DNA from 2 places in the Stenotrophomonas sp. YJH_SMC_32 genome. Region 2 is predicted to be linked to the other one. Evidence: riboswitches for the same ligand, from Rfam matches in the RefSeq annotation. Region 2 holds a riboswitch; the other holds the start of a gene.
What was found. A riboswitch is a leader RNA that binds a small molecule or an ion and turns the genes downstream of it on or off. The one in region 2 is predicted to bind glycine.
Positions count from the first base shown of each region.

Region 1: it holds a riboswitch for glycine, as region 2 does, so the genes downstream of both, AC5P7S_RS01765 (trimeric intracellular cation channel family protein) here and gcvP (aminomethyl-transferring glycine dehydrogenase) in region 2, are expected to answer to the same signal.

Region 1 covers NZ_JCAFTE010000001.1:374,523-390,055, reverse strand. Annotated here, with positions in the region: gene AC5P7S_RS01800 (glutathione S-transferase family protein) at 24-644, opposite strand; gene AC5P7S_RS01795 (NYN domain-containing protein) at 756-1,535, opposite strand; gene AC5P7S_RS01790 (NAD(P)/FAD-dependent oxidoreductase) at 1,659-2,939, shown strand; gene imm9 (Imm9 family immunity protein) at 3,120-3,596, opposite strand; gene AC5P7S_RS01780 (hypothetical protein) at 3,848-4,303, opposite strand; gene AC5P7S_RS01775 (nuclear transport factor 2 family protein) at 4,307-4,738, opposite strand; gene AC5P7S_RS01770 (GIY-YIG nuclease family protein) at 4,810-5,076, opposite strand; glycine riboswitch at 5,117-5,206, shown strand; glycine riboswitch at 5,220-5,323, shown strand; gene AC5P7S_RS01765 (trimeric intracellular cation channel family protein) at 5,408-6,025, shown strand; gene AC5P7S_RS01760 (3-deoxy-7-phosphoheptulonate synthase) at 6,274-7,347, opposite strand; gene AC5P7S_RS01755 (hypothetical protein) at 7,643-7,900, opposite strand; gene AC5P7S_RS01750 (DUF6616 family protein) at 7,991-8,329, opposite strand; gene AC5P7S_RS01745 (DNA alkylation repair protein) at 8,377-9,117, opposite strand; gene AC5P7S_RS01740 (MarR family winged helix-turn-helix transcriptional regulator) at 9,114-9,614, opposite strand; gene AC5P7S_RS01735 (sensor histidine kinase) at 9,686-10,984, opposite strand; gene AC5P7S_RS01730 (response regulator) at 11,017-11,724, opposite strand; gene AC5P7S_RS01725 (aspartyl protease family protein) at 11,831-12,754, shown strand; gene AC5P7S_RS01720 (serine hydrolase domain-containing protein) at 12,823-13,983, shown strand; gene AC5P7S_RS01715 (DUF6445 family protein) at 14,055-14,666, opposite strand; gene groL (chaperonin GroEL) at 14,804-15,533, opposite strand, start outside.
Region 2 covers NZ_JCAFTE010000008.1:75,184-90,716, forward strand. Annotated here, with positions in the region: gene AC5P7S_RS12040 (siderophore-interacting protein) at 1-301, opposite strand, end outside; gene AC5P7S_RS12045 (multidrug effflux MFS transporter) at 446-1,672, opposite strand; glycine riboswitch at 1,972-2,074, shown strand; gene gcvP (aminomethyl-transferring glycine dehydrogenase) at 2,137-5,004, shown strand; gene AC5P7S_RS12055 (VOC family protein) at 5,097-5,507, opposite strand; gene AC5P7S_RS12060 (amino acid permease) at 5,694-7,061, opposite strand; gene AC5P7S_RS12065 (helix-turn-helix transcriptional regulator) at 7,144-7,866, opposite strand; partial or broken gene AC5P7S_RS12070 (catalase) at 8,025-10,058, shown strand; gene AC5P7S_RS12075 (hypothetical protein) at 10,081-10,485, shown strand; gene AC5P7S_RS12080 (alpha/beta fold hydrolase) at 10,495-11,235, opposite strand; gene AC5P7S_RS12085 (hypothetical protein) at 11,403-11,915, shown strand; gene AC5P7S_RS12090 (hypothetical protein) at 11,930-12,220, shown strand; gene AC5P7S_RS12095 (methyl-accepting chemotaxis protein) at 12,309-14,435, opposite strand; gene AC5P7S_RS12100 (L,D-transpeptidase family protein) at 14,669-15,533, shown strand, end outside.

The DNA.
Region 1 (15,533 bases), on a different contig from region 2:
GCTCTGACCCCGGACGCCTTCGCTTACGTCAGCGGCGACATCACGCCGCGCTGGTAGGCCGGGCGCTCACGCAGCCGCGCATACCAGTCAGCCAGATGCGGCAGCTCCGGTCGCTGGATCGGCAGCTCGTACCAGGCGTAGACCAGCGAGCCCAGCGGGATGTCGCCCATCGCGAACTTCTCGCCCGACAGCCACGGCTGCCTGGCCAGGGTAGCGTCGGCCATCGCCAGGTAGTCACCGGCGCGCACGATGGCGGCATTGATCCGCGCTTCATCGCGGTCGGCCGGCGCGGTGCGCATGATGCCCCAGACCAGGTCGCTGTACAGCGGCGCCATCCGCGACGTGCTCCAGTCCATCCACTTCTCGGCCTGGGCGCGTTCCATCGGGTCCTCAGCGTACAGGGTGCCCAGTGCGTAGCGGGCGCTCAGGTAGCGCACGATGGCGTTCGATTCCCACAGCGGCAAGCCGTGGTCTTCGATCACCGGCACCAGGCCGTTGGGATTCATCGCCTGGTACTGCGGCGTCTGCGTACCACCATGGCTGCCACCGACTTCGATGGATTCGTACGGCAGGCCGATTTCCTCGGCGCACCACAGTACCTTGCGGACGTTGCTGGAATTGCGGCGGCCCCAGATCTTCAACATGCGGGTTTTCCTTGCTGGCAATGCGAGCGGCAACGATACGCCTGATCGGGCGGAGATGTCCGTGCCGGATGCGGGATCTGGCATCCGGGCATTGCCGGCCAGCGGCAGGCACTACCTGTTCTTTTTTGGCAGCGCGCGCACGTAGGACGACTTGCCATCCTTCTTCAGTTCGAACAGACCGATCGCCGCCAGCAGATCGCTGAGCTTGCCGTAGCCATAGTTGCGCGGATCGAACGAGGCCTGGTTGCCGATCTGGCTGCCGACCGGTCCGAGGTGCGACCAGCCATCCTCACCCTCGGCCGCGGACACCGCACGGCGCAGCATCTTCACCAGCCGGGTGTCACTGCGCATTTCCGCACCGCTCTTGCGCGGACGCGCATCGTCGTTGGTCACCGGCTCGTTCGAGGCCTGCTCGCTGGACGCCTGTTCGGCATCCGGCACGCTGGCATGGGTCTGGCCCAGTGCCTCCAGGTAGGTGAACTTCGAGCACGCATTGACGAATGGCTCGGGCGTCTTCTTCTCACCGAAGCCATATACCTTCACGCCATCGGTCAGAAGGCGCATCACCATCGGGGTGAAGTCCGCATCGCTGGAGACGATGGCGAAGCCATCAAGGTTGCGCGCGTACAGCAGGTCCATGGCATCGATCACCATCGCCATGTCCGAAGCGTTCTTGCCCTTGCTGTAGGCGAACTGCTGGATCGGGCGGATCGCATACTCATGCAGCACCGCTTCCCACCCCTTCAGTCGCGGGCTCTTCCAGTTGCCGTAGGCACGGCGCACGTTGGCCACGCCGTAGCGGGCGACTTCCGCCAGGACCTCGTCGATCTTCGAGGCCGGCGCATTGTCGGCGTCGATCAACAGGGCGATGCGCTTTTCCGGTTCGCTCATGGGCTCCTCACGGGCCGTTGCCTGAACCCGAGTATCGCCGATCCGGGCAGGCGCTGACGTGACAGGTGGCCGCCGTGCGAAGATGCCAGGCGCTTCCCCCGATGCCCCCACTGGAGTGAGTCGATGAGTCGCGAGCGCGTTCCCCACCTGGTCGTTGTCGGCGGCGGTTTTGCCGGTCTCTGGGCCACCCGTGCCCTGGCCCGCGAGCGCATACGCATCACCCTGGTCGATCGCCGCAACCATCACCTGTTCCAGCCGCTGCTGTACCAGGTGGCCACCGCCGGCCTGTCCGCGCCGGATATCGCCGCACCGCTGCGCCACATCCTCGGCCACCAGCGCAATGTGGAAGTCCGCCTCGGCGAAGTGGTGGCCATCGACAAGCGGGCGCGGCAGATCCGCATGGCCGATGGCAGCACGCTGGATTACGACAGCCTGCTGCTGGCCACCGGCGCCACCCACGCCTACTTCGGCAACGATCAATGGGCCGATGATGCGCCCGGCCTGAAGACGCTGGACGATGCCATCGCGCTGCGCCGCAAGCTGCTGCTGGCGTTCGAACGCGCCGAGGCCGAACCGGACCCGGCGAAGAAGGCGGCGTGGCTGAGTTTCGCCATCGTCGGTGGTGGTCCGACCGGCGTCGAACTGGCCGGCACCCTGGCCGAGATCGCGCGCCACACGCTGCGCAACGAATTCCGCCACATCGACCCGGCCAGCGCCAGGGTGCGGCTGGTCGAGGCTGGGCCGCGCGTGCTGTCCTCGTTCCCGGATGCGCTTTCGCTGAAGGCGCGCCGCCAACTGGAAAAGCTGGGCGTGGAAGTGCTGACCGGTACCCCGGTAAGCGACATCGACAGCCAGGGCTTCAAGCTCGGCGAACAGTTCGTACCGGCGCGCACCGTGGTCTGGGCCGCCGGCGTGGCCGCTTCACCGCTGGCGCGCACGCTGGACGTGCCACTGGACCGCGCCGGACGCGTGCCGGTGCAACCGGACCTTACCCTGCCCGGTCACCCGGAGCTGTTCGTGGCCGGCGACCTGGCCGCACTGAGCCAGGCCGACGGCAAGCCGGTACCCGGGGTGGCACCGGCCGCCAAGCAGATGGGCAAATACGTGGCCGAGGTGATCCGCGCGCGCCTGCACGGCAAGCCCGAGCCCGGCCCGTTCAAGTACGCCGACTACGGCAACCTGGCCACCATCGGCCGCATGGCCGCGATCGTGCACCTGGGCCGGCTGCAGCTTTCCGGCGTGCTGGCCTGGTGGTTCTGGCTGGCCGCGCACGTGTTCTTCCTGATCGGCTTCCGCAACCGCATCGTGGTGCTGCTGAACTGGGCGGTCGCGTATTGGAGCTACCAGCGCAGTGCGCGAATCATCTTCGGTGATGACCGCGACGACCGGCGGCCGAAGCGGTAGGGCTGCATGCAACGGGGGGTCGGATCCTTTTCCGCAGGAAAGGGCTCTGACCCCTTGCAGTAGATCCACGCCATGCGTGGATGAGTACCCGCACATCCCCCATCTTCATCCATGCGTCAGCTTCCTGCATTTTTGAGAAGCCGTAGTCAGGAATGGTTGCTGTGCTTCCCGCCGCTCTCGTCAAGCAACGTATCGAATCACTTTCCCGTTGCACTTGAAGCCCAAATCAAATGCCATGTCGATAGCACGCTCAGCGCTACCCACGAAGTACTCCTGCAGCCCTGCGTAGTCTGCAAACTGCGGATTGATGACGTGGGACTTCGCTTCATTCACGGGATGGAAGAAGCCTAGTCCATACATGGCATGGTCGGGCAGGCCGTACCCCACGACCTTGATGCTGGGAACCGGAATCGAAATACTGACCAAGAACTCCATGTCGGAGGGGTATCGCCTCGTGCGTTTGAAAACTCCAATGGAATCGGTGTTCCGGATGACGACGAACATCTGCAATCGCCAACCTCCCAGATCCGCAACGTTCACCTGATCGATCTTCGTCTGCAGGTAGCAGTCCAACATACGGTTAATTTCAAAGATATCGAGCGTTCTGCTGACACCCGGAGATTCGCTCGAAACAATGCATCTGATCTGCTTTCTCATGAGTGTGCTGTCTGTCTGATGGCATCAGCCTTCCGCAATTCAACTTTCGTGGCAACTATTCCACCCACTGTGCCTGGCCACAGACCGGGATGAAATCAAGCCGGGCGTCTGGGATAAGGTGATTTTTCGCGGTCGCGACTTCCAGACAAGTTGCTCAGCGGCAAACGAGAGGTTTCGTGCTACGAATTCACTTTAGTGCCGTATACGACACAGCGTAGCGGAGAGTAGGACCATTCGCACACCGCGTGGCTCTACTTCCTCATCGGGCCACCGGGCACCCGCCGTTTCGACCAGGTCCGGCAGAAGTCCTCCTTCCTCGCGGTGTCGGCAATCTGCGCAGTACTCCAATGCCGGGTGATCCAGATCGTCAATGCGGTACTGCTGAGATGCCAGCGCGGCATGCCGCGCTGTGGTTGCCGCCACAGGTGGCGTCGGGCAATCCAGAAGGCCTCCCGCTCCACTTCCGGCACCTTCTTCTTCATCACGTCCTTGTCGAAGAACTGCGCGGCGAAACGCCAGGGATTCATCGGCTGGTATCCCGCGCGTGGTTCACTGCTGCACGCTGCCACACCACTGGGCGCGCGTTCGGCCGGCGTCGGCCGACCGCCTGCCAATGCCAGCCCGAGCAGGTACAGCAGGCCAGGCAGCAGCGCGATGCCGGCGACCAGCACGACGACGGAGATCCATGCTTTGCCGGCGGCACGCATCGCTCACTGTGCCTTCGGCTTTGGATACCACAACGCGTTGACGATGACCCAGCGCTGGTCGAAGCGCCCCATGTGGAAGTAATCGACGAACCACGGGGTCTCCAGCCGCACCGAGGCCGCGTTGCCGGTCACGTCCAGCACCGTGCAGCGACGATCCCATTGATCCTTCGGGGTCTTCAACGCGCCCTGCTTCGTCAGCGAGACCAGTTCTTCCTTCGACATCCGGCGCAGGCCCAGGCGTTCGTCGGGTGTATCGCCGAGCACAGCGCGCTTGGCCAGGTCCGGATGCAGGGAGCGGGCGACGCGCTGCGGGTCGGCCTCCAGCTGGCCATCGACGTAGTCGTGGCAGGTGGCTTCGATGGCCGCGATGGTGGCCGGGTCGGGGGCAGGGCTCGTTGCTGCGGAAAGAGCGAACAGCAGGGCGATCGTGGACATCCGGGTCTCCAGCTCTGGGCGCGGGGCGATCATCGCATGGGCCGGGTAGCCCATCCACGCGTGGCGTGGATCTACAGGACCGGCGCCTGCAGCCAGGCCAGCTTGCGTTCGCGGGGCTGCTGCTTGAGTTGCCACTCGGCGCGTGAGGCGGCGGCCCGGTCCGGGTATTCGCGCACGGCCAGCACTCGCAGCGGTGGCCGGGCCCGGGTGTAGCGCGCGCCCTTGCCGGCCTGGTGGGCGGCGAAACGCGCATCCACGTCGGTGCTGATGCCGGCGTAATAGCTGCCATCGCGGCATTCGAGCAGGTACAGGAACCAGGGGCGGAGGGACGGGGCCATGCCCGGATTATGCCGTGCTGCACTGCAGCGGATATACTGGCGGCCGAATGCAGGAGAGAGGCGCCGCGCTGGCGCCCGCCGAAGGCGCAGGCTCCCATGATCGCTCAGGCCGGTGGGCTGGAATCCCACCAACCATGCATTCGACTCGCCGAGCTGGAGAGAGGTCACCGGGCACGCCCGGGACGATCCGCCGAAGGGGCACGCGGCCCATGCCGCTGAACTCTCAGGCAAAAGGACAGCGGGAGCGGCACCGGTCATCGTCATCCCGTCATTGCGCAGGCAGTGGTGGCAGTTGCGCATGGCCGGCCCCACCGCGCCCGGAGCCTGTTCCATGCTGCTGTCCATCATCTACCTGGTTGCCATTTCCGCCGAAGCCATGACCGGCGCACTGTCTGCCGGCCGCCGCCGCATGGACCTGTTCGGTGTGGTCATGATCGCCTGTGTCACTGCCCTCGGTGGTGGATCACTGCGCGACATCCTGCTCGGCCACTATCCGCTGGGCTGGGTGAAGCATCCCGAGTACCTGGGGTTCACCGTATGCGCGGCGCTGATCGCCACCTGGGTGGCGCGCTGGATGCACCACTTCCGGCGCACCTTCCTGGTGCTCGATGGCCTGGGTCTGATCGCCTTCACCCTGATCGGCTGCTCGATCGCGCGCGAGGCCGGCCATGCGATGCCGATCGTGCTGATCGCCGGCATGCTGACCGGCGCGTTCGGCGGCGTGCTGCGCGACATCCTCTGCAACGAGGTGCCGCTGATCTTCCAGAAGGAGCTGTACGCGATCATCGCGCTGCTGACCGGCGCGGCGTATCTGTTGCTGCTGCACTGGGGCGTGGCCGACGCCACCGCGATCCTGTGCTGCCTGGGCGGCGGCTTCGCGCTGCGCCTGCTGGCGATCCACTATCGCTGGGAAATGCCGAAGTTCGTGTACCACGACGAAGTGCATTGAGCCTCTTCGTAGCGTCGAGCCATGCTCGACTGCGCTTTGCAGGAAGCCAACGCGCGTCGCGCGCACGTCGAGCATGGCTCGACGCTACAAATATCGGCATCACCACCCCGGCGATGTACCTGGCGCTGTCGCTCATGCGCAGCGCCAGGCGCATCGCCGGTGCAGATGGGCCGGTCTCCAACTCCGGCCGGCCCTGATCGCGGCCGCACCCCCGCAGGCGCTGGCCGCCATCCACACACGTGCCGCACTCAGGCGGCTTGGGACACCTTCACGTCGCGACGGGCGCGCACGGCCGCAGCCAGTCGCTCCAGCACCGTCACGGTGGTGTCCCAGTCGATGCAGCCATCGGTGATGCTCTGCCCGTAGACCAGCGGCTGGCCTTCCACCAGTTCCTGGCGGCCACCAACCAGATGGCTCTCGATCATCACGCCCACGATGCGCTGTTCGCCGTCTTCCAACTGAACGACGATGTCGTCGATCACCTTCGGCTGGTTCTCGGGGTTCTTCAGGCTGTTGGCATGGCTGGCATCGATCATCAGTCGCGCCGGCAGCTTGGCCTTGGCCAGCACCTGGCAGGCCTCAGCCACGCTGCCAGCGTCGTAGTTCGGTTGCTTGCCACCGCGCAGGATCACATGGCAATCCGGGTTGCCGGTGGTCGACACGATGGCAGTGCCCCCCTGCTTGGTGACCGACAGGAAATGATGCGGGTTGGATGCCGCACCCACCGCGTCGGCGGCGATCTTCACGTTGCCATCGGTGCCATTCTTGAAGCCGACGGGGCACGACAGCCCCGAAGCCAGCTCGCGATGCACCTGGCTTTCGGTGGTGCGTGCGCCGATCGCGCCCCATGCCACCAGGTCGGCGATGTACTGCGGCGAGATCACATCGAGGAATTCAACACCGGCCGGCAGGCCGAGCTTGTTGATGTCGCGCAGGAGGCCACGGGCGATGCGCAGGCCCTTGTCGATCCTGAAGCTGCCGTCCAGGTCCGGGTCGTTGATCAGGCCCTTCCAGCCCACCGTGGTGCGCGGCTTCTCGAAGTACACGCGCATGACGATTTCCAACTCGCCAGCCAGCGCGTCGCGCAGCGGCTTCAGGCGCTGGGCGTACTCGATGGCGGCGTTGGGGTCATGGATCGAGCACGGGCCCACCACCACCGCCAGGCGGTCGTCACGGCCGTGCAGGATCTGGTGCAGGGCCGCGCGCGAGGCGCTGACGGTGTCGGAAGCTTCATCGTCACAGGGCAGCATCGCCAGCAGCTGGGCTGGCGGTGTCAGCGGTTCGATGGTGCGGATACGCAGGTCGTCGGTGTGCGGGGGCATTGCAGGAGATCTCCGGAACGTTGGGGGTCCCCAGCGTGGCGGCATGAAAAAAGCCGCCAGGTTCGCTGGCGGCTTTCGGGAATGCGTCTGAAGCTTTCTTCAGGGTGAGCGCAGTCCTTCCTCCGCCAGTGGCTTCGGAAAGTAATACCAGTAAAAGCGGGTAGCGGCTGCGTTCATGGGATCTATTGATAGCACAGCTTTTGCGCAGTGCAAAATGTTTCATCCGCAACTGGGGGCGCGGTTCAGTGATGCGCCTGACTGCGCAGTGCAGGCGGTGGCCGCTGTGCAACGTCGCTCATCTGCCATGCACTTCCACGTCCAGCAGCAGGCCTTCGTGGATGTCGGCCCAGCGCTCCAGCACGCGGTCCAGCTCCTGCCGGGCCTCGTCCAGCTGCTCGGGATTGAGCAGGGAACGGGTTGTGTAGAGATCGGACACCAGCCGGCGCAGTACCGCTTCCGGGATGGCCACCGAGGGCCCTTCCATCTGCGGCAGCTGCAGAGCCGGCGTATCGCCCTGCGGGCCGTACAGCGTTACCTGGAGCGTGCTCTGCATGATCAACTTCCCTGCGGATGGACATGGGCAATGTCCTGTTTACCGCGTCCGGGTGACAGGCGCATGTGCCATGCGCGTCCGGAGGCGCTGCTACAAGGCGGCCAGGTCGGCAAGGTGCTGCCCCATCCCATCGTCTGCGCCGACGGCATTGGTGGTGGCGAAGTACTGATGCCAACCGGTGGCGGCAATGCCTTCCAGCAGGGCGTCGGCGTCTTCCCGGCTCGCGCACCTCCATACAGCGTAGAACTGCTCGCTGCCACCGTGCGCTGCGCCCCCCGCGACACGACCCATCGCCACCGGTGCGATGCGAACCGGATCGAACTGCTGCATGCCTGCGCCGATGCGGGTGAAGAAGGCGGCGCGTTGGTCAGGCGGGAGAGCGGTCCAGGCCGGGGTGGCGGTGTAGAGCTCGATGAGGGTGTAGGACATGGAAGGTCTTCCTTGAGGTTGATGAGATTGCCGGCGGGCAGCCGGTACTACCGCAACGAGCGCAGGGCGCGTTTGCGGATGTAGGCATTGGCATCGCCAGGGTGCTGCTGTTGCCACCGCGCGCACAGCTCACGCAGCCACTGCGGTTGAGTCTTGCCGGCATCGTTGAGCCAGTTCCCGACCGAGTCCTGCACGTAGCGCGCCGGGTCGTTGGCCATTGCTTCCAGCATCGGCAATGCGAGTTCTGGATGCTGCTTGAACAGCACGATATGCGTGGACCACACGCCTCGTGGGCGCAGCGCTTCGCAGGCGAAGCGGCGCAGGTAAGGCGATGCTTCCTGCGCCCACACTTGCAGGTACTCAAGCGCCTGCAACGGTGCGGCAACGATGTCGCTGCGCAGCGCCAGCCATGCCCATTCGCGCACGCCGAAGTGCGGGTCGTCAGCCAGCGAACGCATCGCCCGCAGCTTGGCCGGCAGCGTCGCGCCGGCATCGCTGCCAATCAGGTAACAGGCCCAGCCACGCACGGTGTCTGATGCGTGTGCCTGCCAGCGCGCGGGATCACCCTGCCCGGCTTCGCGCAGCAACCGCGCCGCCAGCGCCATGCGCTGGGTGATGCCCTTGCCGGAGGCGTTGCGCATACGTTGCAGCGCTTCCGGCTCGAGCACAGGTGCCACCCCCTGTAGCAGTGCGGCGAAATCCACTGCCAGGCATTCGTCCAGATGCGTGGCAGCGGCATCACCGCTGTTGAGTGCACGCAGCCGTTGCGCGGGAATGGGCGTGCTCATGCGGAGGCTTCCCGCCCGGTGTCCGTGTGCTGCCAGACCTTGCGCAGCAGCTGTGACAGCTGCTGCCGTTCATCAGCATCCAGGCCGTTGAACAGGCCGCTGATCCATTGTGTGTGCTGCTCGAACAGCGACTCGGCCAAACGCTTGCCCGGTGCGGTCAACACGATCTGCAGACGACGGCCATCCTCGCCATCGCTGCGACGCTGCAGCAGGCCTTCGCGCTGCAGGCCATCGAGCAGGCCGCTGATGGTGGCCCGGGTCACGCCAGCGCGCTCGGCCAGCGCGTGCGGCGCCAGTGCGCCGCCGGCCCCGTGCAGCAGGAACAGCACGATGAAGCGACCCTCGCTGAGCCCGTGCGGTGCCAACCGTGCAGCGCAGTCGCGATCGATCGACGAGGACAACGAGAGCAGCTGGAAGCACAGGCGCAGCTGCGCGATGTTGGCGTGGCCGCGCCGCTGCGCTTCCTCCAGCAACGCCTGATGCTTGGCTTCGATCATCCTTTATTCACTGCATGATTAGGCACCTAATCATATGGAGGAATAGCCAGTGGAAGCAAATCGGAGTTGACTCAGGAAGTGCGTCCCAGCAGCAGCCGCGCGATCAGTCCCCCGCCCTCGCGGTGCAGCAGCTGGAGTTCGCCCGCGTGGCGCTTTGCCACGTTGGCAGCCACGGCCAGTCCAAGTCCGGCACCCCCGGTGGCGCGGCTACGCGAGCCCTCGCTACGCTGGAACGGTTGCAGCAGGCGTGCGCGATCGATCTCGGCGATGCCAGGGCCGCGGTCCATCACGTCCAGCTGAACCCCGTCACCCGCCATGGCGACCCACAGCTCCACGGCACCCGCGTAGCGCTCGGCGTTGTCGATGAGATTGTCGACCGCGCGCCGGAGCAGCAGCGCATCGCCATGCCACGGCAACGTATCCGGGCCCTGAAGGGAAATGTCGACCCCGCGCAGCAGCGCCGCCTGCACGCACTCCTCCAGCAGCGCTGAAAGATCCAGCATGCGCATCTGCAACGGCTGCAGCTCACCGCGTGCGTAGTCGAGCACCTGCTCGATCATCGTATCCATGCGCTCGATGTCTGCCACCATCCTGGCGGCCTGTGGCGCGGGAGCGAACTCCGCGCGCAGGCGCAGGCCGGTCAGGGGCGTGCGCAGGTCATGCGCCACGGCCGCCAGCATATGCGTCATGTCCCTTGCCTGGGCGCGCAGACGTTCGCGACCGGTGCTGATCGCTGTGGCCAGTACCTGCACTTCGCGTGGACCGTCATCAGGCAATGGCGTTTCAGCCTGCAGGTCGACCCGTGCGCTGGCTTCAGCCAGGCGTCGCAGCGGGCGCCCCAACCGGATCGCCGCCCACGCCGCCAGAGGTGCCAGCAGGATCGCACCGCCCAGCAGGGCGAGCATCACCTGGCGGCGCCAGGCCGCCAGGTCACTGTGGTCGCTGCCGACCACCCGCCATCGGCCATCGGCCTGCCGCATCCCCAGTTCGAATGGCGGCCACTGCATGGCGGTCAGCAACGCGGCCTGCGATTTCAGCACGCCAGCACGAGCGGAGGCGTCCAGTACCGCGCCACCCTCGATGACCTGCACATCGGGCGCCCTGCCCCGCCCCGTCCACACCAGGCGTACATTCCTGGCCGGCAGGTCCATCTGCACCGCCGCCAACTGGGTGAGCCAGTCACTGGCGCTGCCCCGGGGTGGCGCGTCCTGCGTCGACATATGCAATCCCAGTGGCGCCGGCGCCTGTTCCCCACGCAGCACCTGCATCGCATGGTCCAGCCGCATCGGTGGCGGCGCGGGCCGGGGCATCCACCCCACTACCGCAACGCTGACCAGGGTTGCCAGCAGCAGGCTGGCCAAGGCCAGCATCGCGATCCAGCGGGTGGTCGACCACCGGCTGCTCACAACACCCCTACCTCCGCGTTGAAGCGGTACCCTTCACCGCGCAGTGTCTGCACAAGGGCTTCAGCGCCGGACGCGGCCTGCCCGAGCTTGCGGCGCAGGCGGCTGATCGCAAGGTCGACGGCACGGTCCACGCTGTCACTGGCTTCTCCGCGACTCAACTGCAGCAGCTGCTCGCGCGCCAGCACCCGCCCGGGACGTTCAGCCAGTGCCAGCAGCAGGGAGAATTCACCGCGGCTCAGCGCCAGTTCGGCACCATCCGGCGCGAACAGGCGACGCTGTTCAGGCAGCAATCGCCAGCCATCAAACCGCAGCTCGCTGGCCACCTGTGCGCGCAGCTTGTCCTGCCTGCGCAGCAGCGCGCGTACCCGCGCCAACAGCTCGCGCGGGTCAAACGGCTTGGCCAGGTAGTCGTCCGCGCCCATCTCCAGGCCGATCACGCGATCCGGCGCCGCCCCCATCGCCGACAGCATCAGGATCGGGATCGCCCGCGCCTGCAGCCGGCGGCATACCGACAGGCCATCCTCACCAGGCATCATCCAGTCGAGGATGATCAGGTCAGGTCGTTCAACCTGCAGCAACACGTCCAGCGCTGTTGCATCCGCCGCCACACGCACCTGGTAGCCGTGCAGCAGCAGGTGGTCGGCGATGGCGTCACGAATGCTGGCATCGTCATCGACGACGATGACGCGGATGGGAGTGTTCATTGCCCCAGTATCCCGCACCTGTGTATCAGGACGGTATCAATGCAGATATCGCGGTGATACGCCGCTGCGCGCCAATGGTCGCCCACGATCACTGCGGAGTCTCCCCTTGCGCCTGTTCCTGCTGCCCCTGTTCGCCATCCCCTTGCCGGCGCTCGCCTCCGATGCCGCCGAGCACGTCCTGCCGATGTGGATGCAGGGCGGTCATCCGGCAGTGGCCGTCTCGCTGGACGGGCGTTCAGAGCCGCTGCGCTTCGTGGTCGACAGTGCCGCCGGGACAACCCTGGTCGATGCACGCGTAGTGCGGCGCTACGGTTTGCAGGATGCGGAAGCGGCAGTGTCGCAGGCCCAGGGCGCGAGCGCGAAGGCGGCGCGGTTGCAGCGCATGCGCAGCACAGCGTGGCAGCTGGGCAGCTGGCAATTGAAGGCCAGCGGCATGCAGGTCGACCTGTCATCGCTGGCGAAGGGCGATGATCCGGCCATTGACGGCCTGATCGGCAACGACCTGACCGGGCGCTGGGACACCCGTTGGGACTTCGGCCGCAATCAACTGGCGCTGTGGACACCCGGCGGCTTGGACCTGGAAGGGCCGGGTTGCCAACCCAATGCGCTGCCCGGCCGCGATGACGGCCTGCGCCAGTTCGGCTTCATCACGCTTGCCTTGGGTACGCCCGGCGTGGACGCCATCGCCGTGGTCGACACTGGTGCCGCGCAGACCGTCCTCAACGCCGAAGCAGCCCGCGCACTGGGCCTGCGCACCGACGGCAGCGATGCTCGGGTGCGTGCACGTGAAGAGGGCACCGAGGGGCTGGGTGGCGGTGCACAGGCAACCTGGCTGTACACCCTGCCCGGCATGACCGGCGGCAACTGGCAGCACCCGCCGATGGAGGTCCGGATCAGCGAACTGCCGGTGTTCAGGGCGATCGGCCTGGAGGCGCGACCGGCCTTGATCCTCGGTGCCGACGCGATGCGCGGTGGCCAGGTGGACATCGGTGCGGGTGCCGCGCGGATCTGCCTGCGCCGACCCGGCTGACGTCCGGCGCATGACGGCGGGAGCTGGCAGGCGTAGCATCGCGCCACGTCCCGCCAGGAGTTCCACGCATGCGCCGTGCTGTCCTGCTGTTGCTGACGCTGCTGCCGCCGGCCGCGCTGGCCGCGCCGCCGCTACCCTCGCCCGCGCGCATCGATGCCGAAGCACAGCGGCTGATGCAGGCGGCGCATGCGCGCGGGATGGCGCTGGCGGTGATCGATGGCGGCAAGGTGGTACACGTGGCCGCCTACGGCGAACGCAACGCCGTAGGCGAGCCGCTGCGCACCGATACCGTGATGTACGCCGCCTCGCTGACCAAGATGGCGTTCGGCCACCTGGTCGCACAGCTTGCCCAGGACGCACGGATCGAGCTGGACGCCAGCATCGCTACGGCGCTGGACAAGCCGCTGCCGGACTACCCGCCGGAGCCGAAGAAGTACGCCGACTACAGCGTACTGGCCGATGATGCGCGCTGGCGCCAGCTCACCCCGCGCCTGCTGCTCAACCATTCCAGTGGCTTTGCCAACTTCGGGTTCCTGGAACCCGATGGCCGCCTGAAGTTCCACTTCGATCCGGGCAGTCGTTATGGGTATTCCGGCGAAGGGCTGATCCTGTTGCAGTTCGTGATCGAGCGTGGACGGCTTGGCCAGGACGTGGGTGCATTGATGCAGCGGCAGGTATTCGACCGCTTCGGCATGGTCCGCACCAGCATGATGTGGCGTGAGGATTTCGCCGCCAACCTGGCCGATGGCTGGACGGCGGAAGGCACGGCCGAGCCGCACGATGAACGCAGCCGCGTGCGTGCGGCCGGTTCGATGGATACCACCATCGCCGACATGGCGCGCTTCGCTGCCGGCTATGTCCGCGGCGATGGGCTGTCGCCTGCAATGCGCAGGGAACTGGTGCGGCCGCAGCTGCCGATCACCACCGCCAGCCAGTTCCCCACGTTGCAGCCAGAGCTGCCCGTGGCGCAGCAACGCAAGGATCTGGCTGCGGGCCTGGGCGTGGTGACGTTCCGCGGCCCGCAGGGCGCAGGCTTCTACAAGGGTGGCCACGACGATGCGGTCGGCAACACGCTGGTGTGCATCGAACGGTACAGACGCTGCGTGGTGATCCTGGGCAACGATGTACGGGCGGAAGCTGCGTTCCCGGCACTGGTGGCATTCGTACTGGGCGATACCGGCGTGCCGTGGCAGTGGGAGTATGGCGCGGCGAAGGTATTCGTCGAATGAGGGTGCGATGACGCCTGCATGGCGAACGCGGCTGGGAGGGGAGCATCCACGCCATGCGTGGATGGCACTCCTCAGCGCGCCTGCTCGAAGAACATCAGGTACACCAGCCGGCCATTCTCCGGTCGATCACCGAACGCTGGCCCGGCGGTGTGCCAGAACCAGGGCCGCAGCAGCACCAGCCGGTTGAAGCGCATCGGAATGCGCATGGTCATTTCCCACTGGCTGTCGTCGTTGCTGTCGCGCTCGATGATGTCGCGATGCATGTCGCCGCCGTTGGCGTAGCCCAATGCGGCCAGCTCCGCCGCATCCAGGGCCATGCGTTCGGTGCCGGTACGACGGTGGCGGAAGAACTCGGTGCCGCCCTCGCAGTGCTCCGGTGCACTCAGGTAGAGAATGCCCGACCAGTGCGAGTGGTCGGCGTGTACCTTGGCGCGGCCGATGTCGCCGGCAAAGGTAAGGCGGAACTTGCCGTGCGACTGCAGCGGGTTGACCGGCCGCAGCGGTTCGTTGACCAGTCGCGAGACCGCGCCGGACAGTCCATCCAGCTCCAGCCGCTGCTGTGAATTGCGGCCGGGGAATGCGCCCTCCTGGACGGGATAGTCCAGGCCCAGTGCCGCCTGGCGCAACCCCTGCGCATCGGCGGGAGAAAGGAAGTCGTCAACGACGATGAACGAGGTAGGCATGGTCACCGAGCGTAGCGATGCACTACGGCGACGGCAACCGGGCAACAAAAAACCCCGCCTTGCGGCGGGGTTCTTCCTTACATCACATCGGGAAGGCGTGCCGACCGAGGCCGGCGACGACCGCCGGAGGCGTGGACTTAGAAGTCCATGCCGCCCATGCCGCCCATGCCACCCATGCCACCAGCGCCGCCCATGGCCGGCTCGTCCTTCTTCGGAGCTTCGGCAACCATGGCTTCGGTGGTGATCATCAGGCCGGCGATCGAGGCCGCGTTCTGCAGCGCCGAACGGGTCACCTTGGTCGGGTCCAGAATGCCGAACTGCAGCATGTCGCCGAACTCGCCGGTGGCCGCGTTGTAGCCGAAGCTGCCGGTGCCTTCCTTGACCTTGTTGATGATGACCGACGGCTCGTCGCCAGCGTTGGCCACGATCTCGCGCAGCGGGGCTTCCATCGCACGCAGGGCGATCTGGATGCCGTGGTTCTGGTCTTCGTTGGCACCCTTCAGGCCGGCCAGCGCGGTGATCGCGCGGACCAGGGCAACGCCGCCGCCCGGGACCACGCCTTCTTCAACGGCTGCACGGGTAGCGTGCAGGGCGTCGTCGACGCGATCCTTCTTTTCCTTCATTTCGATTTCGGTCGAGGCGCCGACCTTGATCACGGCAACACCGCCGGCCAGCTTGGCCACGCGTTCCTGCAGCTTCTCGCGATCGTAATCCGAGGAGGTGTCCTGGATCTGGGTCTTGATCTGCGCCACGCGTGCATCAACGTTGGCCTTGTCGCCGACGCCGTCGATGATGGTGGTGTTCTCCTTGGAGACCTGCACCTTCTTGGCGCGGCCCAGGTCCTTGATGGTGGCCTTTTCCAGCGAC
Region 2 (15,533 bases):
CGAAATCAACATCGACCTCGCCCAGCTCTGCACGCAGCTGGCGGATGGTGTAGGTGCGCATCGGCGGGCGCTGATCGTCCGGCAGCGCCCGGTAGCGCGGATACCAGTCCTCGCCGCAGGGCACCTGCGGCAGGTCCTGGCCAGGCAAGGGGAAGAACACCTTGATGCGCTGGTCCGGGCCTTCGGTCTTCATCCGCGCCACGTCGGCGCCGGTGAACACCATGCGGTCCAGGGAAGGGGAAAGAACGCGGCGCTCCTTCAGCGCCACCTCGAACAGGCGGTAGGTCTGCTGCGCAGCCATTTGGGGGAAACCTCATGCAACGACATCGGATCGGCTGGCTGTCGTGCATCCACGCACCGGCTGGCTGGAGTGCCCAGCCTAGTCCGGCCGTTCTCTGCCGCAAGTGTTTCGGGCATCGTGGCCCGCCCTACCCCTGCGCGCTGCTCAGTGACCCGTGCAGGCTGCCTGCGCCGCACGCTCGCGCTGGTGTTCCCAGTACCAGAACACGAAACCGGCGCCGAAGAACGCCGCCTGGCCCAGTGCCAGGTGCAGCGGGCTACCGCTCAGCAGTGGTGACACCACGCCGGCCACCACGGTGCTGATCATCAGCTGCACAAAGGCCTGCAGCGACGAGGCCAGGCCGCGCTGATGCGGGTACATGTCCAGTACCGCCAGCGCCAGGATCGGGAAGATCAGCGCCATGCCCATGCCCCCCAGGAAGATCGGCAGTACCGCCCATGGCAGTACGAACTGTGGCGACAGCACCACGTAGCCAACGTTCAACAGCACCGACAATGCGCACAGGCCGAAACCAATGGAGACCTGGCGGGTGGGCGTGGTGTGCCCGGCCATGCGCCCGGACAGGAATGAGCCAGTGGTCATGCCGCCGATGGTCGGGATGAACAACCAGGCAAACCCGCCCTCGCCCAGGTGCAGGTGCTGCATCACGAACACCGGCGCCGAGGAGATGTACAGGAAGATTCCACCAAAGCCGATGCTGCCGGCCAGCGCCAGGCGCAGGAAGCGTGGATTGAAACCGATGCGCACGTAATCACGCATCAACGCGCGCGGTGACAACGGCACGCGCGCTTCGACCGGATGGGTCTCGGGAAGGTAGCGTGCAGTGGCCGCCAGCAGGACCAGCCCGAACACCACCAGGAACCAGAAGATCAGCGGCCATCCCGCGCCACTGAGCAGGATCCAGCCACCGATGATCGGCGCGATGGCCGGGGCGATGCCGAACAGCATGGACACCTGGCTCATCAGCCGCTGCGCGTCATGGCCGTGGTACAGGTCGCGGATCACCGCGCGGCCGACGATCATGCCGACACCCGCCGACAGGCCCTGCAGGGCGCGGAAGGCCAGCAGTGTGGTCAGGTCGGTGGACAGTGCGCAGCCCACCGAGGCGCCGACGAACACCACCAGTCCACCGAGGATCACCCGCTTGCGGCCCCAGGCGTCGGACAGCGGGCCGTGCGCCAGGCTCATCAGGCCGTAGAACAGCAGGTACACGCTGATGGTCTGCTGCACCGCCACCTCGTCCACCGCCAGGCGCCGGGCCAGCTGCGGGAAGGCCGGGAAGATGGTGTCGATCGAGAACGGGCCGAACATGGCCAGGCCGGCAAGCAGCAGGGCCATGCGGCGGGTGGAGGGAGCAACAGCGGCGGTCATGGGAAGGGCGTCCGGCAGGGCCATGCGTGGCACGCACGGCGGGCGCCGGTCCCCGTCTGCAGGGAGGGCGCCAGATGAATTCAGGTATCTGGCCATCATAGGTGGGGATTGCGCCTGATGCCATGCAGCGATGCACAAAACGCACGTCCGGGCCATCGGCCATTCAGGCGCAGCGGCCAGGCCCGTAGACGGCCAGCGGGCCCGCAACGGGCTATAATCGGCGGGCAACACGGTGGGAGAAGCGGAACACCGCTGCCGAAGGCGCAACGCCCGTAATCGCTCAGGCCCGATACCACCCGTAACAGAACTCTGGAGAGACCGGTTCGATCCGGCGCCGAAGGGGCACGAAGCCGCGGTTTTCCGCGCTTCCAAACTCTCAGGCAAAAGGACAGAGGGGCGCCCCGCAGACCGCCGACCGGCGGCTTGTGCCCGTGCGTGTGCCCTTTCCTGACGGATCCTTCGCCATGTCCCAGAACACCCCTTCCCTGCGTGAGCTCGAGCACCACAATGCGTTCGTCGAGCGCCACATCGGCCCCAACGATGCCGAGATCGCGCAGATGCTCGACGTCGTCGGCCACGCGTCGCTGGATGCGATGACCGATGCCATCGTGCCGGCCAAGATCAAGTCGCCGGCGCCGCTGGCGCTGCCGGAGTCGATGACCGAAGTGCAGGCACTGGCGAAGATCCGCGCGATCGCCGACAAGAACACCGTGCTGCGCAGCTTCATCGGCCAAGGCTACTACGGTACCCACACCCCGAACGTGATCCTGCGCAACATCCTGGAAAACCCGGCCTGGTACACCGCCTACACCCCGTACCAGGCCGAGATCTCGCAGGGCCGCATGGAAGCGCTGATCAACTTCCAGACCCTGTGCGCCGACCTGACCGGCATGGAGATCGCCAACGCCTCGCTGCTGGACGAAGCCACTGCCGCCGCTGAAGCGATGACCCTGGCCAAGCGTTCGGCCAAGTCGAAGTCGGACACCTTCTTCGTGCACGACGCCGTGCACCCGCAGACCCTGGAACTGCTGCGTACCCGCGCTGAACCGATGGGTATCGTGCTGCGCGTCGGCACCCCGGCCGAAGCACTGGAAGCGGAAGCCTTCGGCCTGCTGCTGCAGTACCCGGACACCTTCGGCCAGGTCGGCGACTACAAGGCGCTGGTCGAGGCCGTGCACGCACGCGGCGGCCTGGTGGCCGTGGCCACCGACCTGCTGGCGCTGACCCTGCTGGCCGCACCGGGCGAATGGGGCGCGGACATCGTGGTCGGCAACAGCCAGCGTTTCGGCGTGCCGTTCGGCTTCGGCGGCCCGCACGCCGCGTTCATGGCCTGCCGTGACGCCTACAAGCGCTCGATGCCGGGCCGCCTGATCGGCGTTTCGGTCGATGCCCAGGGCAACCCGGCCTACCGCCTGACCCTGCAGACCCGCGAGCAGCACATCCGCCGCGAGAAGGCCACCTCCAACATCTGTACCGCACAGGTGCTGCTGGCGGTGATGGCCTCGATGTATGCGGTCTACCATGGTCCGGAAGGCCTGACCCGCATCGCCCGGCGCACCCACCGCCTGGCCTCGATCCTGGCTGCGGCACTGCGCAACGCCGGCGTGCAGGTCGGTGGCGACTTCTTCGACACCCTGCACATCACCGGCGTGCATGCCGATGAGATCCACGCCAAGGCACGCGCCGCCGGCTACAACCTTCGCGCGATCGACAGCGACTCGGTCGGCATCAGCCTGGACGAGACCGCCACCCGCGCCGACGTGGTCGCGCTGGCCGCCGTGTTCGGCGCGCAGGCTGACGTCGAGGCGCTGGACGCCAGCACCGCCGACGCGCTGCCGGCGGGCCTGCTGCGCCAGTCCGCGTTCCTGACCCACCCGGTGTTCAACACCCACCACAGCGAGCACGAACTGCTGCGCTACCTGCGTTCGCTGGCCGACAAGGACCTGGCGATGGACCGCACGATGATCCCGCTGGGCTCGTGCACCATGAAGCTCAACGCCACCGCCGAGATGATCCCGGTGACCTGGCCGGAGTTCTCGCAGATCCACCCGCTGGTGCCGGCCGACCAGGCGCTGGGCTACAAGGAACTGATCGACACGCTGGAAGCGATGCTGGTCGAATGCACCGGCTACGACGCGGTCAGCCTGCAGCCGAACTCCGGCGCGCAGGGCGAGTACGCCGGCCTGCTGGCGATCCGTGCCTACCACCGCTCGCGCGGCGAAGGCCACCGCGACATCTGCCTGATCCCGGACTCGGCGCACGGCACCAACCCGGCCTCGGCGCAGATGTGCGGCATGAAGGTCGTGGTGACCAAGACCGATGCCAACGGCAACGTCGACGTCGAGGACATCCGCCTCAACGCCGAGAAGTACAGCGACCGCCTGGCCGCGATCATGATGACCTACCCGTCCACGCACGGCGTGTTCGAGGAAGAGGTGGTCGAGATCTGCGAGATCATCCACAAGCACGGCGGCCAGGTGTACACCGACGGCGCCAACATGAACGCCCTGGTCGGCGTGGCCAAGCCGGGCAAGTGGGGTTCGGACGTTTCGCACCTGAACCTGCACAAGACCTTCTGCATCCCGCACGGCGGTGGTGGCCCGGGCGTGGGCCCGTGCGCGGTCAAGGAGCACCTGGCCCCGTTCCTGCCGGGCAAGCTGGGTGACAGCGGCCCGGTCGGCATGGTCAGCGCGGCCAGCTTCGGCAGTGCTTCGATCCTGCCGATCAGCTGGATGTACATCGCGATGATGGGCCGCGAAGGCCTGCGCAAGGCCACCCAGGTCGCGCAGCTCAACGCCAACTACATTGCCAAGCGCCTGGCTCCGCACTTCAAGACCCTGTATACCGGCCGTAACGGCCTGGTGGCGCACGAGTGCATCCTGGACGTGCGCCCGCTGGAGAAGACCAGCGGCATCGGTGCCGAGGACGTCGCCAAGCGCCTGATCGACTTCGGCTTCCACGCCCCGACCCTGAGCTTCCCGGTGGCCGGCACGCTGATGGTCGAGCCAACCGAGAGCGAGTCGCTGCACGAGCTGGACCGTTTCATCAACGCGATGATCCAGATCCGAGAGGAAATCAGCGCGATCGAAGACGGTCGCCTGGACCGCGAGGACAACCCGCTGAAGAACGCCCCGCACACCGCCACCGCGGTGACCGCCAGCGAGTGGACCCACGCCTATCCGCGCGAACTGGCCGCCTTCCCGCTGGCCAGCCTGAAGCAGAGCAAGTACTGGCCGCCGGTGGCACGCGTCGACAACGTGTACGGTGACAAGAACGTGATGTGCGCCTGCATCCCGGTCGATGCCTACAAGGATGATGAAGTCGAGGCTTGATTCCTCACTGCATCGATAAAGAAAACGGCCCGCGCAAGCGGGCCGTTTTCATGAGGGCGTGTGAACCAAGGTCCACACCCACAATTACCCGATCACGGGTCCGGCATCTGTCCCAGGCTCAACTGCCACGATACGCCGAAGCGGTCCTGCACCCAGCCATAGCGGTTGCTGAAGTCGTAATCACCCACCGGCATCAACCAATGGCCGCCCTCGCCCAGCACGCGTGCCGCACGCTCGAACTGCTCGGCACCGGAGCACTCGACGAACAGCGAGATCGACGGGCTGAAGGTGAAGTCGTGCACATCCAGGCTGTCAAAGCACAGGTAATGCGTGCCACCGAGCAGGAAGATCGCCTGGCGGACCTGGCCGGGCACGCCGGCGCCGGCCCCCTCGGGGTGGCGTTGCAGGGCCAGCAGGCGGAAATCGGCGAAGGCTTCGGCGTACAGGGCCAGGGCGGCCTCGGCCTGGCCGGTGAACATCAGGAAGGGACGGCTGCGCAGCATGCGGTACTCCTGGTCGACGGGCCGCTGGCGGCCCACGCGATCAGGATGGCACGGCGGATGTATGCCTGCTGTAGAGCCGAGCCCGCGCTCGGCTGGCGGCCACGCGAACAGCAGCCGACCGTAGGGTCGGCTCTACAGAACATTCGGCGACCGCAACCGACCGTGGGGCCGGTTCTACAGCGGCAGTCACGCCTGGCGCATGCGCCGTGCGATGGCGCTGCCGGCGGCAATCGTGGCGGTCAACGCCACCATCGACAGGAACTGCAGGCGGGTGTGCGACTCACTCAGCAGCAGGCCGAAGATCAACGCCAGGATCGCCAGCGCGCAGCAGGTCAGCCACGGGAAACCGGCCATGCGGAACGGCAGGCGGGTACCCAGGCGATCGGCGCGGCGGCGCAGTACCAGCTGCGAAACCAGCGACAACGTCCACACCAGCAGGCAGGTGGAACCGACGATGTTGAGCAGTACCGGCAGCACCCGGTCCGGGAACAGCAGTTCCATCACCGTCGCAGCGAAACCGAACAGCACGCTGGCCAGCACGGCGATGACCGGCACCTGGCGCGGATCGGTCCAGCCCAGCACCGCCGGCGCCTCGCGGCGCTGCGCCAGCGAATACATCATGCGCGAGGCGCCGTAGAGGTTGGCATTGAGTGCCGACAGCAGCGCGATCACCGCGATCAGGGTGATCGCAGTGCCGGCGCCCGGAATGCGCGCGATGTCCAGCACGGCGGCAAAGGGTGACTTCAGTGCTTCGCTGGTCCAGGGCACCACGGCGATGATCACGCTCAGCGAGCCGATGTAGAACACCAGGATGCGCCAGGCCACGGTACGGATGGCACGGGCGATGCTGCGTTCGGGATCTTCGGTTTCGGCCGCCGCAACGGCAACGATTTCGGTGCCACCGAAGGCAAAAACGACAACCAGCAGCGCCGCACCGATCCCGGCCAGGCCCTTCGGTGCGAAACCACCGTGTTCGGTGAAGTTGCTCAGGCCAGGTGAGGTGACCTGCGGCAGCCAGCCCATCAGCAGTGCCACGCCGATGGCAATGAAGGCCAGGATCGCCGCCACTTTCAGGATGGCGAACCAGAATTCGAACTCGCCGAAGTTCTTCACCCCGAGCAGGTTGATCGCAGTGAAGAACAGCATGAAGGCCAACGCAGCCATCGGCACCGGCACCACCGGCCAGACCGTGGCAAGCAACCCGGCCGCACCCACCGCCTCGGCGGCGATCACGATCACCAGCTGCACCCACCACAACCAGCCGACCGTGGCGCCAGCGGTGGCGCCCATGGCATCGGCGGCGTACACCGAGAACGCGCCGCTGGTCGGTTTGGCCGCCGCCATCTCGCCCAGTGCGTTCATCACGATGATCACCAGCGCGCCGGCGACCAGATACGAGACCAGAACCGCCGGGCCGGCCGCCTGCACACCCACGCCCGAGCCGAGGAACAGGCCGGCGCCGATGGCGCTGCCCAGGCCCATCATGATCAGCTGGCGGGGCTTGAGCGAATGTCCGAGGCGGGACGGCGAAGCGGTCGGAATCGAGTTGGGCATCGGCGGGGCTGGCGGCGGGCTACAGGGGCGACACCTTACCCTGTCCCGTGCCCACGGGGATAGGCACAGCGCAGCAGGCGGCTCAGGCCAGTGCGGGCTCGCCGACGTTGCCGCCGATACGGGCGCGATAGGCGCGCGGCGAGAAACCGGTTTCAGCCTTGAACTTGCGGGTGAAGGCACTCTGGTCGCTGAAACCGCAGGCCTGCCCGATGCAGGCAATGCTGTCGTCGCCATGCAACAGGTGCATGGCCATCTGGATCCGCAGCCGGGTCAGCACCTGCTGCGGGGTCATCTGGAACACCTTGCGGAAACTGCGTTCCAGCTTGGACAGCGAGAAGCCGGTGATGTCCAGCAGGGTCTGCATGCGCACGTTCTCGGCGTAGTGCGCGTTGAGGTGGGCCAGGGCCAGCCGCAGCTGCTCGTACTGGGCGCCCAGGCTATCCTTCTGGCCCAGGTCGCGGGAAATGCCGATCAGGCCCTCGATGGCGCCATCGACCAGCAGCGGTCGCTTGCAGGTCAGGCACCAGCCCGGTTCGCGGTTGGCGAACAGGTGCAGCTCCATCAGGTTCTCGATCACCTCGCCGGACAGCACGCGGGCGTCCTGGTCGACATAGTCCGCGCTGAGGCCGGTCGGGTAGATCTCGGCCGCCGTGCGCCCGATCACGTCCTTGCGCGCGCGCAGGCCCAGCCGTCGCAGCATGGTCTGGTTGACGTGGGTGTACCGCCCCTGGCGGTCCTTGATGAAGAACAGCACGTCCGGGATGGCGTCGAACAGGGCTTCGATGTCGGCAGGCTCGACTCGCATGGGGCAAGCATACCCGAGCCTGCTTTTGCCCGTACGTTCACCTTTGCCGGACCTGGGTTTAACGGGCTCGGTTCCAGTGTCGTGGTTCCCTTGATGATCCGGAGCCCCCCATGGCCGCCAGCAAGCCGACCGGCAAGCGCGCAACCGAAAACCACCACCGCGGCAATGGCGATGAACTGCACCCGCGCGCCGGCGGCAGCCACCCGGCGATGACCACCGATCAGGGCATCCCGGTGGCAGACAACCAGAACTCCCTGCGGCAGGGAACTCGAGGGCCCACGCTGCTGGAAGACTTCATCCTTCGCGAGAAGATCACCCACTTCGATCACGAACGCATTCCCGAGCGCATCGTGCACGCACGTGGCAGCGCGGCACATGGCTACTTCGAGTTGACCCGGTCTCTGGCCGCCCACACCCGGGCGCGTATCCTGACCGAGGTAGGCGTCAAGACGCCCGTGTTCACCCGTTTCTCGACGGTAGCCGGCGGCGCGGGCTCGGTGGATACCCCCCGCGACGTGCGCGGCTTCGCGGTCAAGTTCTATACCAAGGAGGGCAACTGGGATCTGGTCGGCAACAACATCCCGGTCTTCTTCATCCAGGACGCCATGAAATTCCCGGACCTGGTGCATGCGGTGAAGATGGAACCAGACCGTGCGTTCCCGCAGGCCGCCTCGGCCCATGACACCTTCTGGGACTTCATTTCGCTGATGCCCGAGTCGATGCACATGATCATGTGGGCGATGAGCGACCGCGCCATCCCGCGTTCACTGCGGATGATCGAGGGCTTCGGTGTGCACAGCTTCCGCCTGCTGGACGAGGCGGGCGAGTCGACCTTCGTCAAATTCCACTGGCGACCCAAGCTGGGCATCCAGTCAACAGTCTGGGACGAAGCGTTGAAACTGCAATCGGCTGACAATGACTTCCATCGCCGCGACCTGTTCGAGGCCATCCAGCGCGGTGATTTCCCCGAGTGGGAACTGGCGGTACAGCTGTTCACGGAAGAGGACGCCGAGGCATTTCCGTTCGATCACCTGGATCCGACCAAGATCATCCCTGAATCGCTGGTACCGCTGCAGGTGATCGGGCGCATGGTGCTGGACCGCTGGCCCGACAACTTCTTCGCCGAGACCGAACAGGTGGCGTTCTGCCCGGCCAACGTGCCGCCGGGCATCGATTTCAGCAACGATCCGCTGCTGCAGGGCCGCCTGTTCTCCTACCTGGACACCCAGCTGCTGCGGCTTGGCGGCCCGAACTTCCACCAGATCCCGGTGAATGCCCCGAAGTGCCCGTTCGCCAATCACCAGCGCGACGGCCACATGCAGATGCAGGTGCCCAAGGGCCGCGTCGCCTATGATCCCAGCTCGCTGCAGGAGGACTCGCCGCGCGAGACGCCCGCAGGTTTCCGCAGCCACGCCAGCGCCGACGATGGCCGCAAGGGCCGCACGCGTGCGGAGAGTTTCGCCGACCACTACAGCCAGGCCCGGATGTTCTTCCGCAGCCTTGAAAAGCCGGAGCAGGCGCACCTGGCATCGGCGCTGGTATTCGAGTTGTCCAAGGTGGAAACGCTGAAGGTGCGGGTGCGCACCGTCAGCCACCTGCGCAACATCGACGAATCGCTGGCCCGGCGCGTGGCCGATGGTCTGGCGTTGCCTGCACTGCCCGACGCGGCGCCGACTGCTACCCCGGTGCGGGACATGCCCCCCGCTCCCGAGGTGCGCGTGATCGGGCGCAACAAGCCCATCCTGCAGGGTCGCTGCATCGGCGTCCTGTTCGATGAGGGCTCCGATGCCCGCGTGATCGCCAGCCTGAGCAAGGCCGCTCGGAAGGCAGGTGCGGAGGTGAAGCTGGTGGCACCAAAAGTGGGAGGCGCCACGCTGAGCGATGGGGCGATGCAGGCGGCGGATGGGCAACTGGCGGGCACGCCATCGGCTGTGTTCGATGCGGTGGCCGTGGTGCTCAGCCCGGAAGCCGCGAAGGCCTTGTCGAAAGAGAGTGCAGCCGTCGAATTCGTCAGCCAGGCGTGGGCGCACCTGAAGGCCATCGCCAGCGACGCAGGCGGCCAGACGCTGCTGAAGGCGGCGCGGGTCGGCAACGATGCCGGCATCGTCGAAGCGGAAGACGCCAAGGCCTTCCTGGCGGCGGCCGCCACCCGCCAATGGGCGCGTGAACCGAAGCTGCGCCTGCTGGCCTGACTACTACGACAGGAGATCCGTCATGCCCCGTGGTGACAAATCCGCATATACCGAGAAACAGAAGCGCCAGGCCGAGCACATCGAGGACAGCGAGCGCGAGCGCGGCGCGAGTGAAGGCACCGCCGAGCGCATCGCCTGGGCCACCGTGAACAAGCAGGACGGTGGCGGCAAACGTAGCGGCAGCGCACGCAAGGGCACGAAGAAGGCGGCGAGCAAGAAGGCGCCTGCGAAGAAGGCGGCGGCAAAGAAGGCACCGGCTCGTAAGACCGCCACCAAGAAGGCCGCAAAGAAGACAGCGGTCAAGAAGGCCGGTACAGCCGCCTCGCGCAGTGCTGCAGCGAAGAAGGCGGCCAAGACCCGTGCGGCGAAGAAGACCGTGCGCAAGGTGGCGGCCAGGAAAGCGGCACGTACCCGCGCCCGCAGCTGAGCGCATCGTTCAACGCGGCAACGTCCTCATCCACGCGGCCACTTCGGCTGCAGCTGCGTCGGCACGCGCCTGCAGCAGCAGATGTGGCCCCTCCAACGACACATGGCGGGCATCGGGCAACAGGGCCTGCAGCTCGGCCACGCTGGGCGGCCACAGCAGGCGGTCGTGGCACGCGTGCAGGCACAGCGTCGGCACCTGGATTGCTGGCAGCAATGCACGCACGTCGACCCGCAGGGTCGCTGCGGCGCGTTGCCGCAACGTGCTCGTCGGAGTCCTGGCCAACGCTTCGCGCAGCATCGACGTGTGCCCGCGGGTGTACCACGGCCCCAGCAACAGGCGCGCCAGCAATGCCACGGGAGGCAGCGGCCAGGCCGGCGACAGCAGGGCTGCGCTGGCTGCCGGCAGTGGCACCGGCCGACGCGCAAAGGTCGCTGCAAGCACCAGTCCGCGCAGCCCGGTGGGATGCCGCGTGGCCAGTTCAACAGCCAACGGGCCCGAGAAAGACTCGGCGAGCAGGATGAAGGGACGACTGGGCAGCTGCGACCACAGCCGTTGGGCAAGCGTGGCGTGATCCTGCGGTCCCTGCGCGGGCAGCGTGATCGCCTGCGTTGTCAGACCGTAAGCCTGGAGTGCCGACAGGAACGGGGGCGACAGCCTGCTGGAGCCATCCAGACCGGGCAGCATCAGCACGTGCTGCGGCGCGGCCGATGCAGGGATACAGATCGGCGTTTCCTCGCTCCCGATTCCCATGCCACCTCCTTTGCCGGCAAGCATCACCCACATCGGCAGGCAACGGAACCCCTGCTCCGGCTGTCCTGCTGCTTTGCCGGCCAATGTTGGGCAATACTACCCGCTCTGCCGCGGGACGCGGCTACCTGGGAGAGCCGTTGATGCGATGGACCTGCGCGCTGGCCATGATGGCCATGATGCTGCCACTGAACAGCTCCGCCAGCGATGGTTGGATAAATGGGGATGGCAAGGCGTTGACGGAGACCGATGCCATGAAATCCAGCGGCGGCTTCGCGGCATCGCTGCTGGTCACTTCCGATGCCGACTGGCGGGCCAAGTGGGAGACCCCGCCGGAGACCACTCCCGGCTTCAACGAGGCCAACGAAGTCCACCTGGGCGGTGAGTTGTTCCTGCTGACATTCCTCTCCAACCCGCAACTGGACGAGAACCGCGTACCCAAGGTGCACTGCGATCTGCGCATGCTGCGCCCGGACGGCAGTACCAGTATCGACGAACGCGATGTTCCCTGTTTCACCGCCGCCCTGACCGGCCCGCCAAACCTGCTGTACATGACCAACCTGCACCTGAAGTTCGTCGCTGAGGCCGGTGATCCCAAAGGCACGTGGACTGCGCAGGTGGTGGTCCGGGATCTGCTGCGGAAGGTGAGCCTGCCGCTGCAGGCCCGCTTCGACGTCCGTTGAACCGGGGCATGCGGATGAAGATGCGGCGACTCCTGAGCTGGACCGGTCTAGCGCTTTGCGTGGTCTACCTGCTGTTGACCGCATGGCTGGTTCACGGCGCGCAGTCGGAGGGGGACCCGAAGGGTACCTATATCCTGATGGCGCTCCCCATCACCCTGCAGTCTGCCGCACTCGATGCCATCGGCGCAGGCGGCCTGCTGCGTGGCAAGCCCTGGTCGACCGCATATGCAGTGCTGGTTCCGCCAACACTGCTGTTGCTGTACGCAGCCGGCTGGCTGATCGAACGCTCAGCCCGCGGGCGCTAGCCCGCGGCATCGTTCCGGTGGGCGCATCGACGCCCTGCATGCGGGACATCGCAGGCAGGGCGCCATCCAGTATCCAGTTACAGGTCGCTTACGCCGCCCGCGCCGGCATGACCGGCATGCGCGGCCCCTGCTCCAGCTGGAATACCGCCACTGACGTGGTCAGTGCATGCGCCTGTTCTTCCAGCGCGCGGCTCGCGGCAGTGGCTTCTTCCACAAGCGCGGCGTTCTGCTGGGTCACCTGGTCCATCTGCACCACCACCTGGTTGACCTGCTCGATGCCGGCGGCCTGCTCCTTGCTGGCCGCTGCGATGTCGCTCATCAGCTGGGTGGTGCGCGAACTGGCCTGCGCCACGCGTGCGATCGCGGCTTCCGATTCAACGGTCACCGCCAGGCCACTCTTCACCTTGGAAGCGGCGTCCTCGATCAGTTCCTTGATCTCCTTGGCGGCGACACCGGCACGCTGTGCGAGCGTGCGCACTTCGCTGGCGACCACGGCAAAGCCACGGCCCTGCTCGCCTGCACGCGCAGCTTCCACTGCGGCATTCAGCGCCAGGATGTTGGTCTGGAACGCGATGCCGTCGATCACCGTGGAGATTTCCGAGATGCGCGCCGAGGATTGATCGATTTCGCCCATCACCGATGCCATCTGTGCCATCGCCTGCTCGGTCTCGCGCACGGCGGCACCGGCGGCATGCGCTTCGCTGTCGGCCTGACGCGCCAGTTCGGCGTTCTGGCGTACGGTGGAGGTCAGCTCCTCCATCGACGCGGCCGCTTCTTCCAGATTCGCGGCCTGCTGCTCGGTGCGGCGCGACAGGTCGTTGTTGCCGGCGGCCAGTTCCTGGGCCGCGTTGTTGATGCTGTCGGCAGCCACCTGGATGCCGCGGACAATGCCGGTCAGCTGCGCGGTGGTGGTGTTGGCATCGTCGCGCATGCGCGCAAACACGCCGTCGTACTCGCCCTCCATGCGTGCGGTCAGGTCGCCATGCGAGATCGCGCGCAGCACGTCGGAAACATCGGCGATGCTGGCCTGCGAACTGGCCATCATGCCGTTGAGGTGCTCGACCATCGTCTTGAACTGGTACTGGAACGCAGCGGCATCGCCACGCATGCTGAAATCGCCGGCGCGTGCGGCACGGGCCAGTTCATCGATCTGCGCGTTGATCGCCATCAGGCTCTGCTTCACCGCCGCCAGGGTGCGGGTCAGCGTGCCCTTCTCACCCGGGTAGTCCGGCAGGTCGCGGCTGAGGTCACCCATGGCGTAACGCTGCATCACCTCGGCCATCAGCAGTTCCACCTGCACGTGCGATTCGACCAGGCTGTTGGTGGCCTGCACCATGCGGCCGAAATCACCGGGGAACGCACTGGCGTCCATGCGATAGCGGATTGCACCGGCCTCGTGCTGCTCGGCCATCTGCAACTGCGCGCCGATCGCCGCCTGCACACTCTGGCGCACGCTGGCCATCGCCTCGCCCAGCTGGGTCAGCTCGTCGCGGCCACCGAGGCGGAACTCCTGGTCCAGCTGTCCCTTGGACAGGCGCTCGGCCAGGTTCACCGCGCGCGCCAGCGGACCGGTCAGGCTGCGGCCGATCATCACCGAGGCACCGATGCCCACCAGCAGCGCGACGCCGCCCAGCACCAGCAGCTGCAGCAGGCTGCGCTCGCCCAGGCGGATCGCCTCGGCGGCAGCCTCACGGCTTTCCTTCTCCTCGAAGTCCACGCCATCGGACAGCGCCTTGTTCCAGCCGTTGGCGGCTTCCTGCACCGGACCCAGGGTCAGCGCCACGGCGCCCGGGTAGTCGCCCTGCTCCATCAGTTCGCTGGTCTGCTTGTTGAGCGGGCGCGCGATGGCACGCTTGGCCGCGATGGTTTCCGCGATGGCCTTGCCCTCCGCATCGCCTGGCAGTGCCTGGTAGGCGGTCCAGCTGGCCTCATAGCGCTTGACCAGATCGGCAATGCGCTTCTCATCGCTGCCGCGGTCTTCGCCCTGGCGGATCAGCATCTCGCGCCGCACCACCATCATCTGGTTGTTGGCGTCGAGCATCTGCGACAACAGGCGCACCTTGGCCACGCTGACGTCGACCACCTGCTGCATCGCGCGCTTCTGCACGACGCTGGCGGTGGCGCCGGTGGCCACTACGGCGGCAACCAGCAGCAGCAACAGGCCAAAGCCCAGCCCAAGACGCCAGGCAACCCTGACGTTCCTCAAGTAGTTCATGGGGGTATCCAAAACGGGGGGATGTGGCCTTATCGGCGGCACGGCAGGCAATCTTGATCGCCGCCCATCGACGGCGTCGGCCACCGTTCACCTTGGTGAGCCCCCGTCCCAGCGACACCTGCCGCTGGCAACCGGCCGCAATGACATGCCTGCTCATGCGGGCATCAGATCCCTTTCACGGCGGCTCGGCGCCGCCTGCGGGCAAGGTGGCGGCGTACCTGCTGGAGATCCCAATGCGCTCATCTGTGTCTCGATCCACCCTGCTCGCAATCTCGCTGCTGGCGTCGCCGGCCTTCGCGCAGGCGCCGCCGCCCAACCTGCCCGCCCCCATTGCCGAGAAGGCTGGCCCGGACACCGCAGTGCGCTCCGCACTGCATGCCCAGGTGCTGCTGGATCGTGCGAACTTCTCTCCGGGCCAGATTGATGGTGAGGTAGGCAGCAACCAGCGGCGGGCGGTGTCAGGCTTCCAGACGGCACACGGCCTGACCGTAACGGGTGAGCTGGACGACGCCACCTGGAAGGCTCTGCAGGCCGATACGATCACGCCGCTGGCCAGCTACACGCTGACTGCTGAGGATGTCGCCGGCCCGTTCCAGCCGATACCGAAAGGACCCGCCGCCCAGGCCAAGCTGAAATCGCTGGGCTACAGCAATGTGGAAGAAGCCCTGGGCGAGCGCTTCCACGCGTCCCCAGAGCTGATGAAGATGCTCAATCCCGGCGTGGATCTGACCAGGGCTGGCAGCCGCATCCAGGTCCCCAACATCGCCCCGGCCGCATTGCCGAAGGCCGCCAGGATCGTGGTCGACAAATCCGACTCCACGCTGCAGCTACTGGACGCGCAGGGCAAGCTGATCGCGCAGGTGCCGGTGTCATCCGGCAGCCAGCACGACCCGCTGCCGATCGGCGAATGGAAGATCCTGGGCGTTTACCGCGACCCGCCGTTCCACTACAACCCCAAGCTGTTCTGGGATGCCCGCAAGGGGGAAAAGAAAGCCACGCTGCCGCCCGGCCCGAACAATCCGGTCGGCCGGGTCTGGATCGATCTGTCCAAGCCGCATTACGGCTTGCATGGCACGCCTGAACCCGGCCACGTGGGCA